One region of the Aeromonas sp. 130281 genome, then DNA from elsewhere that is predicted to be linked to it. Evidence: predicted binding sites of a transcription regulator. Region 1 holds the regulator's gene; the other holds the start of a gene.

Region 1 (4,423 bases):
AGGGTGCTGAACAGCTTCTGGTCGAAGAACTCGGGGGCGTTGATGCCGTGCAGGGTGCCGAGGCGCTCCGCCATCATCAGGCCGTCCGCCTCCAGCTGCTCCGCCTCGATGTGGGGCTGGGCCAGCACCCGGGTCAGCACTATGGCGTAGCGTTGCAGCGTCTCCTGAATGCTCTCGGCCAGCAGCAGCAGGCGCATCTGGTTGCCCGGATTGACCCAGTAGCCGCCGTCGCGCGCCTCGATCAGCTTCTGGCGTTGCAGCTCGGCCAGCAGGGCATCGACCAGCTCCGGCAGCTCGTCCTCTTCGTAGCGCAGGAACAGCTCTGTCTTGAGCAGCGGGTAGATGTCGATGCAGCGGGCGACGATCTCGCCGCGGGAGATCCCTTCGCAGCGCTCGATCAGGGCCGCCACCAGGGAGGGCAGGGCGAACAGGTGGAGTATGTTGTTGCGGTAGTAGGTCAGCAGGATCGCCTGATAGCGATCGAGGCTGATGATCTGCCCCAGCTTGTCCTCGCTCACCTCGAACTTGTTGAGCTCCATGGCCTGATCCAGCAGTGTCCTGGCATCCTCGTCCGGCATGGTGCTCTGGGGGCTGTAGGGCACCTGCTTGAGCAGGTCCAGATAGGTGTTGATCTGGGCCTGCAGCTCGTCCCGGGTCAGGGCATGGCGTTCGGCGGCCAGCAGCGCCAGGGCGCTCAGGGTCAGGCCGTTGACGGCGGCGGCATCGTTGATCCGGGTCATCAGCAGCTCGGCCAGCTGGTTGACGGTGGGGGCCATCCATTCGGGGCGCTCCTCCCGGCCAATGCTCTCCTTCCAGTGCGGCACGTGCTCGCCGAGGTAGCTGTTGAGGGTCAGCGGTTCGCCGAAGTTGACGAAGCCCCGGCCATAGTTGCGCAGCTTGCGCAGTATGCCGAGCACCTGCAGGAAGCTCTCCTTCTCCTTGCGGCTGCCCTTGAGCTCGTTGTGGTAGGTGTTCACCTCCATCACGTGCTCGTAGCCCAGATAGACGGGCACCAGGGTGACCGGCCTGTCCAGCCCGCGCATCATGGCCTGCAGCGTCATGGCCAGCATGCCGGTCTTGGGGGGCAGCAGGCGGCCGGTGCGCGAGCGACCCCCTTCGGTGAAGAACTCCACCGAGTAGCCCTTGGCAAACAGCAGGTTCAGGTATTCACGAAATACCGTGCTGTAGAGCGGGTTGCCCTTGAAGGTGCGGCGGATGAAGAAGGCGCCGCCGTGGCGGAAGATGGGGCCCGCCGGCCAGAAGTTGAGGTTGATGCCCGCCGCGATATGGGGCGGCACCATGCCCTGGTGATAGATGACGTAGGAGAGCAGCAGGTAGTCCATGTGGCTGCGATGGCAGGGGACGTAGACTATCTCGTGCCCTTCCTGGGCGAGCTGGCGCACCTGCTCGGCACCGTTGACCGAGAGGCCGCGGTAGAGCTTGTTCCACAGCCAGCCGAGGAAGCTCTCCCCGAGCCGGATCAGCCGGTAGGAGAAGTTGGAGGCGATCTCGTCCATGTAGCCATGGGCGCGCTTCTGGGCTTTTTCGAGGCTGATCCCCTCCCGTCTGGCCTCTTCCTCGATGGCCTGCTGGATCACGCTCGACTCCAGCAACTGCTTGAACAGCAGGTTGCGGTTCGGCAGCTTGGGACCGGTGGCCGCCAGTTGCTGGCGACTGAAGTGGGTGCGGGCCACCCGCGCCAGCTTGTGGGCGATGGCCTCGTCGGTGCCGTGCTTGTCCGCCATGTAGCGCAATGAGAGCGGCGGTGAGAAGCGCACCAGGTTTTCGCGCCCTTTCAGGATCACGATCAGCGCCTTCTTGAGCCGGTTCGGGGCCAGGCTGCTGATGATGTTCCAGCCGGAGGCTTCCTCGCCTTCCCGGCCGGGGGCGCGCCCCCAGAACAGGGTGACGGGCACCACCTGGATATCCAGCTCGGGATCCTGCTTGTGCAGGTCCAGCAGCTGGTGGAACTCCTGCAGGAAGGGCAGCGGCTTGTTGCGCGTGCCAAACAGGGGAGGCGGACGATCCAGACAGACGTAGCGCGGCAGCAGCTGGCCACCCAGTTCCAGCGGAGTGAAGGGGCCGGGCAGGCCGAGATCCTCGCAGCACTGTTGCAGGGTCATCAGGTCGGTGATCGAGCTGGTTTTCAGGGCGTAGACTATGGGTCTTGCCGGATCCAGCTTGAGCTCCGTGATGGGATTTTCCGGCAGGCTCTTGTGATTGACCAAGCCACTGACCGGCCATTGCAGGATGGCTCTGGAAATGTTCTGTCCAAGGGACATGTGCGTCTGCTCTCCAAAAAAATGCGGCGTGAGCATAGCAAATCACCGACGGCTTGTCGCCGAGAGGTAGGATGAGTGCCTTTTCAGGATAGAAGGTGCGGGATTTTTGCGACAAGGTGGGGACAAATATCAGCAACGCCTTGCCTTGGCCACAGCACTGTATATACTGCCAGTGTGCTGTATAAAAAGACAGGTGCCTATGCTATGAAACCCCTTACCCCCCGCCAGGCTGAAGTGCTGGAGCTTATCAAGGCGAACATGAGCGAGACCGGCATGCCGCCGACTCGCGCCGAGATCGCCCAGAAGCTTGGCTTCAAGTCGGCCAATGCGGCCGAGGAACATCTGAAGGCCCTGGCCAAGAAAGGGGTCATCGAGATCATGCCCGGCACCTCCCGCGGCATCCGTCTGCTGCTCGAGGAAGAGGAGGCTGCGCCAGAAGAGAACGGCCTGCCGCTCATCGGCAAGGTCGCGGCCGGCGAGCCCATCCTGGCCCAGGAGCACATCGAGAGCCACTATCAGGTGGATCCCGCCCTGTTCCACCCGCGGGCAGACTTCCTGTTGCGGGTGCAGGGCATGAGCATGAAGAACATCGGCATCATGGATGGGGATCTGCTGGCGGTGCACAAGACCCAGGAGGTGCGCAACGGTCAGGTGGTGGTGGCGCGTCTCGATGAAGACGTCACCGTCAAGCGCTTCCAGCGCAAGGGCAGCCAGGTGTGGCTGCTGCCGGAGAACGAGGAGCTCTCCCCCATCGAGGTGGATCTCTCCAGCCAGCATCTGACCATCGAAGGGCTGGCGGTCGGGGTCATTCGCAACGCCGACTGGATGTAGCCATCGAACATGCCAAGGGGCCTCCTGCGGGAGGCCCCTTCGTTTGTGCGTTTTCCCCGATCTCCTTTCCTCCCCGATCCCCGCCATTGCCGCCGCCCGGATCCACCGTAAACAGTACCGCCACGCATCGTGCATTTCGGATATATCCTTTGAGAAGGCCCGCAGTGTCATGGCCGGATAATCGCCATGACCTTGAGTGTGCCGCCAGGTCAGCATGGGTAGCAGGGATGCATCACGGCTGGGGCGGTGCGGGACAGGGAGAGTCGTCAGGCAGCAGGACGACTCAATACAGTCAGTACGCGACGGTGCCTGGTCTGCCTCCCGATGGCAGTCACACTGGTCGGCGTGGCCTGTTGAGCAAGGAGGACAGGTATGGCTTCAAGCTCGCCGTGGGATCCGGGTCCGGCCGCAACCGCAACCCCCGCATCCTCCATCACCCGATTCATCAAGGGCAGTCGGATGACGTGGTTTTATGCGCTCTGGGTCTATCACAAGGGCGATGGCTGGACCATCTGGCTGGGGTGCCCCAAGGACAAGATTGTCCGCCTGGTTCGTCTGTTCCGCCGCCACCACGACATAGGTTTGCCAGATGCCCCCTGGACGGCCCCGGTCATTCCGCTGCGCGCCACTATCCGGCGCCCCCAGGGGCAGCGAAGACTGCGACCCTGAGCCAGTCCCCCGAACAGTGTGTGAGCCCCACCCGGTGTGGGGCTTTTCTTTATCCCCGCCATGGCCGGGAGATAGTGGTTGTCTCCTCCCTATGGGGACCTTTCCTGACCGGGATCCGGACTCGGGACTAGGCAGAAACGGGGCCTGGCGGGTTACAATAGCCCTTCATTGGCCCCGCCATCTGGCTGGTTGAACTAGCAAGGTTCTGTTTTATATGGTTAAACCACGTTTTTCCCTGCTGTTGTTGCTCTTCGTCGGCAGCATAATGGCGGCTTATTACTGGAGCCAACCCTCCCTGCCTGCGCAGGCGGATTATTATCCGGTAGGGCGCGACATCAATCCCTTCACCCTCACGGATGGGGATGGGAAGCCCTTCACCGCCGCCAATCTGGCGGGGCACTGGACCTTCCTGTTTATCGGCTACACCTATTGTCCCGACGTCTGCCCGACCGCCCTGGCGGATCTGCGCTCCATCTACCCGGATCTGAAGAAGATCTCGCCCAGCAGCCAGGTGGTCTTCGTCTCGGCGGATCCCCAGCGGGACGACAGCGCTCGCCTCAAGAGCTACACCGCCTTCTTCCATCCGGAGTTCAAGGCGGCGACCGGCCCCCACCGCGCCCTCTTCCCCCTGGTGCGCAACC
Region 2 (4,423 bases), on a different contig from region 1:
AACAACAAGGCAATATAGAGGAACAAAAAAAGCTAATGTTTAACATCTGGTAAACATTAACTGCAGTTCTATTCTCGCCTATAATGATGGCTGTTTTATATCATCTTTATTTGATTGAAATCAATGTAAACCCATCATCAATACATGCCTTTTCAAGGCAACTTACAAGCCGTTTCCCATTAATTTTGGGAGCTTGCTCACAAAAAACATTAAACCGTAAATACTTGATTTAAATCAATTTTAACTCTCGTCAAAATAGTTTCAATTCTGTTAAACAAATAGACGAGATGAGCAGGCAAGCCCTTATCAATCCGATATTTCAAGAATGGTGCAGGCCATCATGAAATCAATTTAAAACCAACAAAAACACATGTTTATGCGGATAGAGTCATCTCGCAAAGTCATTAATTTATCTAATCCGAAACACATAGATTTTCTTGTTTGTCCGGCCCGGCAAGAGCTCCTACAATGCGCCTCGCAGTGAGGGCACACCTCTGGATACAGGCCGGTCATTCCGGGTTCCCGGTACGTATTCGATGAACATTTCGAACCTGTTTGTTGGGATTAATGATGAAAAAGTTTGTTGCCAAGACCATCCGTTACTACAAGCTTTCGTTCGTTCAACTCTATCAAATGAACCGACTCTGAGGCCTCGCGACGGCTCCTTTGTTTTTTCCCGACCGGTCTGCAGACGCACTCACTGTCTGTGAACATCCATCCTGAATTGTCTTTGCCCACCGCATCCGCCGTGGGCTTTTTTTTGCCCGGATAATAAAAAACCGCCCTTGGGGCGGTTTGTCGTTCAAAAGGCTGCTTTTACTGCTCATCTGGCCGTTGCAGGCCAAAGTGCGCATAAGCTCTCGGTGTCGCGATCCGCCCTCTGGGTGTACGTTGCAGATAGCCTTGCTGGATCAGATAAGGCTCCAGCACGTCCTCTATGGTGTCCTTCTCTTCCCCTATGGCGGCGGCCAGGTTGTCGAGCCCCACGGGCCCCCCCATAAACTTGTCGATGACGGCCAACAATAGCTTGCGGTCCATGAAGTCGAACCCCTCGTTGTCCACATCCAGCATGTCCATGGCGCGGGCCGCTATGGGTCCATCAATGCGACCATCGGATTTCACCTGGGCGAAATCCCGCACCCGTCTTAACAGACGGTTAGCAATCCGCGGGGTTCCCCGGGAGCGGCGAGCCACCTCCAGCGCCCCGTCCCCCGACATGTCGAGCCCGAGGCAGCGGGCGCTGCGGGAGACGATGTCGGTGAGATCCTTGACGTTGTAGAACTCTAGGCGCTGGACTATCCCGAAGCGGTCACGCAACGGGCTGGTCAGGGAGCCCGCCCGGGTGGTGGCCCCGATCAGGGTGAAGGGAGGGAGATCGAGCTTGATGGAGCGGGCGGCAGGCCCCTCTCCTATCATGATGTCGAGCTGGTAATCCTCCATGGCCGGATAGAGCACCTCCTCCACCACGGGGCTGAGGCGGTGGATTTCGTCGATGAACAATACATCGTTCGGTTCGAGGTTGGTGAGCAGGGCGGCGAGATCGCCGGCCTTCTCCAGCACCGGGCCCGAGGTGGTCTTGATGTTGACCCCCATCTCGTTGGCCACGATATTCGCGAGCGTGGTCTTGCCAAGCCCGGGCGGGCCGAAGATCAGCAGATGATCGAGGGCCTCCCCGCGCTGGCGGGCGGCCTCGATGAAGATCTCCATCTGGTCGCAGACGTGATCCTGCCCGGTGTAATCCGCCAGCTTCCTGGGCCGGATGGCCCTATCGATGACCTCGTCCTCGCGGGCGGCACCGGCCGAGATGAGACGATCCGCTTCAATCATGCACTACCTCACGCTCTGCATCCCCGCGGTCACAGTCCAGTGACCCGGGATGGTCCGCTTGCTTCATTGTCATCCTCACACCAGGCTGCGCAGGGATTCACGGATGATGGCTTCCACCGACATGCCCTCGCTGGCCACCTTGGCCACGATCTGGCTCGCCTGCTGCGGCTTGTAACCGAGCGCCACCAGGGCGCTGGCCGCCTCTTCGCTGGCATCGGGGGCGCGCAGCTGGCTCTCCTGGGCGGGCAGGCTGATGGCGGCAGGGGAGAAGAGATCGTGGCTGACCCAGCCCTTGAGGCGGTCTTTCATCTCCACCACCAGCCGCTCGGCGGTCTTCTTGCCCACACCGGGCAACTTGACCAGGGAGCTTATCTCCTCGCGCTCGACGCTCATCACGAACTGGGTGGCCGTCATGCCGGAGAGGATGGCCAGCGCCAGCTTGGGGCCGACCCCGTTGGTCTTGATCAGCTCGCGAAACAGCGCCCGCTCCTGCTTGTGGTTGAAGCCATAGAGCAGCTGGGCATCTTCGCGCACCACGAAGTGGGTGTGAATGACAGCTTCCTTCCCCAGTTCCGGCAGATCATAGAAGCAGCTCATGGGCATGTGCACTTCATAGCCCAGGCCCCCCACTTCGATCAGCACCTCAGGGGGTTGTTTCTCGATGATGACGCCTCTCAAGCGACCGATCATGTTCTCTTCCTCGCCACGCAGACTCTTGCAAATTGGGTCATAGCATAAAGAATAACTGGATAAGTATCCAGCATAGGCCTTGTCCCGCGATCTGCCGCTCCCCCTCCCCTGCCCGGGGGGACAAGGCCTGCGCCAGCGCGGCCCTTCCCCCCTGCCTGGCTGAATTTAGCCCTTGGGCCACGGGGCTCGGCCTGTTAAAATTCCGCACTTGAAATTTTCCAGGGCCAAGGGCCCGAACTAGCGAAGGTCTACCGCGATGCGTACCAGCCAATATCTGCTTTCCACTCTCAAGGAAACCCCCTCCGACGCTGAAGTCATCAGCCACCAGCTGATGCTGCGCGCCGGCATGATCCGTAAACTGGCCTCCGGCATGTATGCCTGGCTGCCAACCGGTCTGCGGGTACTGAAAAAGATCGAGAACATTGTTCGCGAAGAGATGAACAATGCTGGTGCCATCGAAGTTTCCATGCCGGTGGTGCAACCCGCCGAGCTGTGGCAGGAGTCCGGCCGCTGGGATGACTACGGCCCCGAGCTGTGCCGCCTGACCGACCGTCACAACCGTCCCTTCGTGCTGGGCCCGACCCACGAAGAGGTGATCACCGCCCTGGTCCGTTACGAAGTGAACAGCTACAAGCAGCTGCCGCTGAATCTGTACCAGATCCAGACCAAGTTCCGCGACGAGGTGCGTCCCCGTTTCGGCGTGATGCGCGGCCGCGAGTTCCTGATGAAGGATGCCTACTCCTTCCACATCGACAAGGCCTCGCTGATCGAGACCTACGAGAAGATGCACGCAGCCTACTGCGCCGCCTTCACCCGCATGGGGCTGAACTTCCGCCCGGTGCAGGCCGACACCGGCTCCATCGGTGGCACCGGCTCCCACGAATTCCAGGTGCTGGCCGAGAGCGGTGAAGACCTGATCGCCTTCTCCGATACATCAGATTACGCCGCCAACATCGAGATGGCCGAAGCGTTGGCACCAGCCGGTGAGCGCGCCGCCGCCACCGCAGCCCTGACCAAGGTTGCCACCCCGGCCGTTCACACCATCGACGAGGTTGCCGCTTTCCTGGCCGTGGCGCCGACCGCCATCGCCAAGACCCTGCTGGTACTGGCCGAAGCGGACGAGCACGGCAAGCAGGCGGTCATCGCCCTGGTACTGCGTGGCGACCACGAGCTGAACGAAATCAAGGCCGAGAAGCTGCCGGGTGTTGCCAACCCGCTCACCTTCGCCAACGACGAGCAGATTAAAGCTGCCGCCGGTTGCGATGCAGGCTCCATAGGCCCGGTCGGCTTTGCCGGTCGCATCATCGTCGATCGCAGCGCCGCCCATCTGAGCGATTTTGTTTGCGGCGCCAACGAGACCGGCTTCCACCTGACCGGTGCCAACTGGGATCGCGATATCGCTACCTATGAAGTTGCCGACCTGCGCAACGTGGTGGAAGGCGACCCCAGCCCCTGCGGCCAGGGCAAGCTGCTGCTCAAGCGCGGCATCGAAGTGGGCCACATCTTCCAGCTGGGTACCAAGTACTCCGAAGCCATGAAGGCGAGCGTGCTGAACGAGGGCGGCAAGTCCGTCACCATGGAGATGGGTTGCTACGGTATCGGGGTTTCCCGCCTGGTGGCCGCCGCCATCGAGCAGAACAACGACCAGTACGGCATCATCTGGCCGGAGGCCATAGCCCCGTTCGAAGTGGCAATCGTGCCGATGAACATGCACAAGTCCGAGCGCGTGGCCGAGCAGGCGCAGCAGTTCTACGCCGAGCTGAAGGCCGCCGGTGTGGACGTCCTGTTCGACGACCGCAAGGAGCGTCCGGGCGTGATGTTCGCCGACATGGAGCTGATCGGTGTGCCGCACGCCATCGTCATCGGCGATCGCGGTCTGGACAACGGCGTGGTGGAGTACAAGTGC

What was found. Region 1 encodes LexA, which represses DNA repair genes until DNA is damaged. Its sites were predicted from a motif close to ANCTGTNTNNNNANACAGNT; they were not measured.
Region 2: the regulator LexA is predicted to act here: its motif matches at 2,571-2,590, upstream of ruvA (Holliday junction branch migration protein RuvA).

The regions. Positions count from the first base shown of each region.
Region 1 covers NZ_JBWVQS010000015.1:22,659-27,081, forward strand. Annotated here, with positions in the region: gene plsB (glycerol-3-phosphate 1-O-acyltransferase PlsB) at 1-2,282, opposite strand, end outside; gene lexA (transcriptional repressor LexA) at 2,487-3,113, shown strand; gene AC1IN8_RS20750 (hypothetical protein) at 3,573-3,782, shown strand; gene AC1IN8_RS20755 (SCO family protein) at 3,997-4,423, shown strand, end outside.
Region 2 covers NZ_JBWVQS010000013.1:53,528-57,950, reverse strand. Annotated here, with positions in the region: gene ruvB (Holliday junction branch migration DNA helicase RuvB) at 817-1,827, opposite strand; gene ruvA (Holliday junction branch migration protein RuvA) at 1,903-2,517, opposite strand; gene AC1IN8_RS20285 (proline--tRNA ligase) at 2,774-4,423, shown strand, end outside.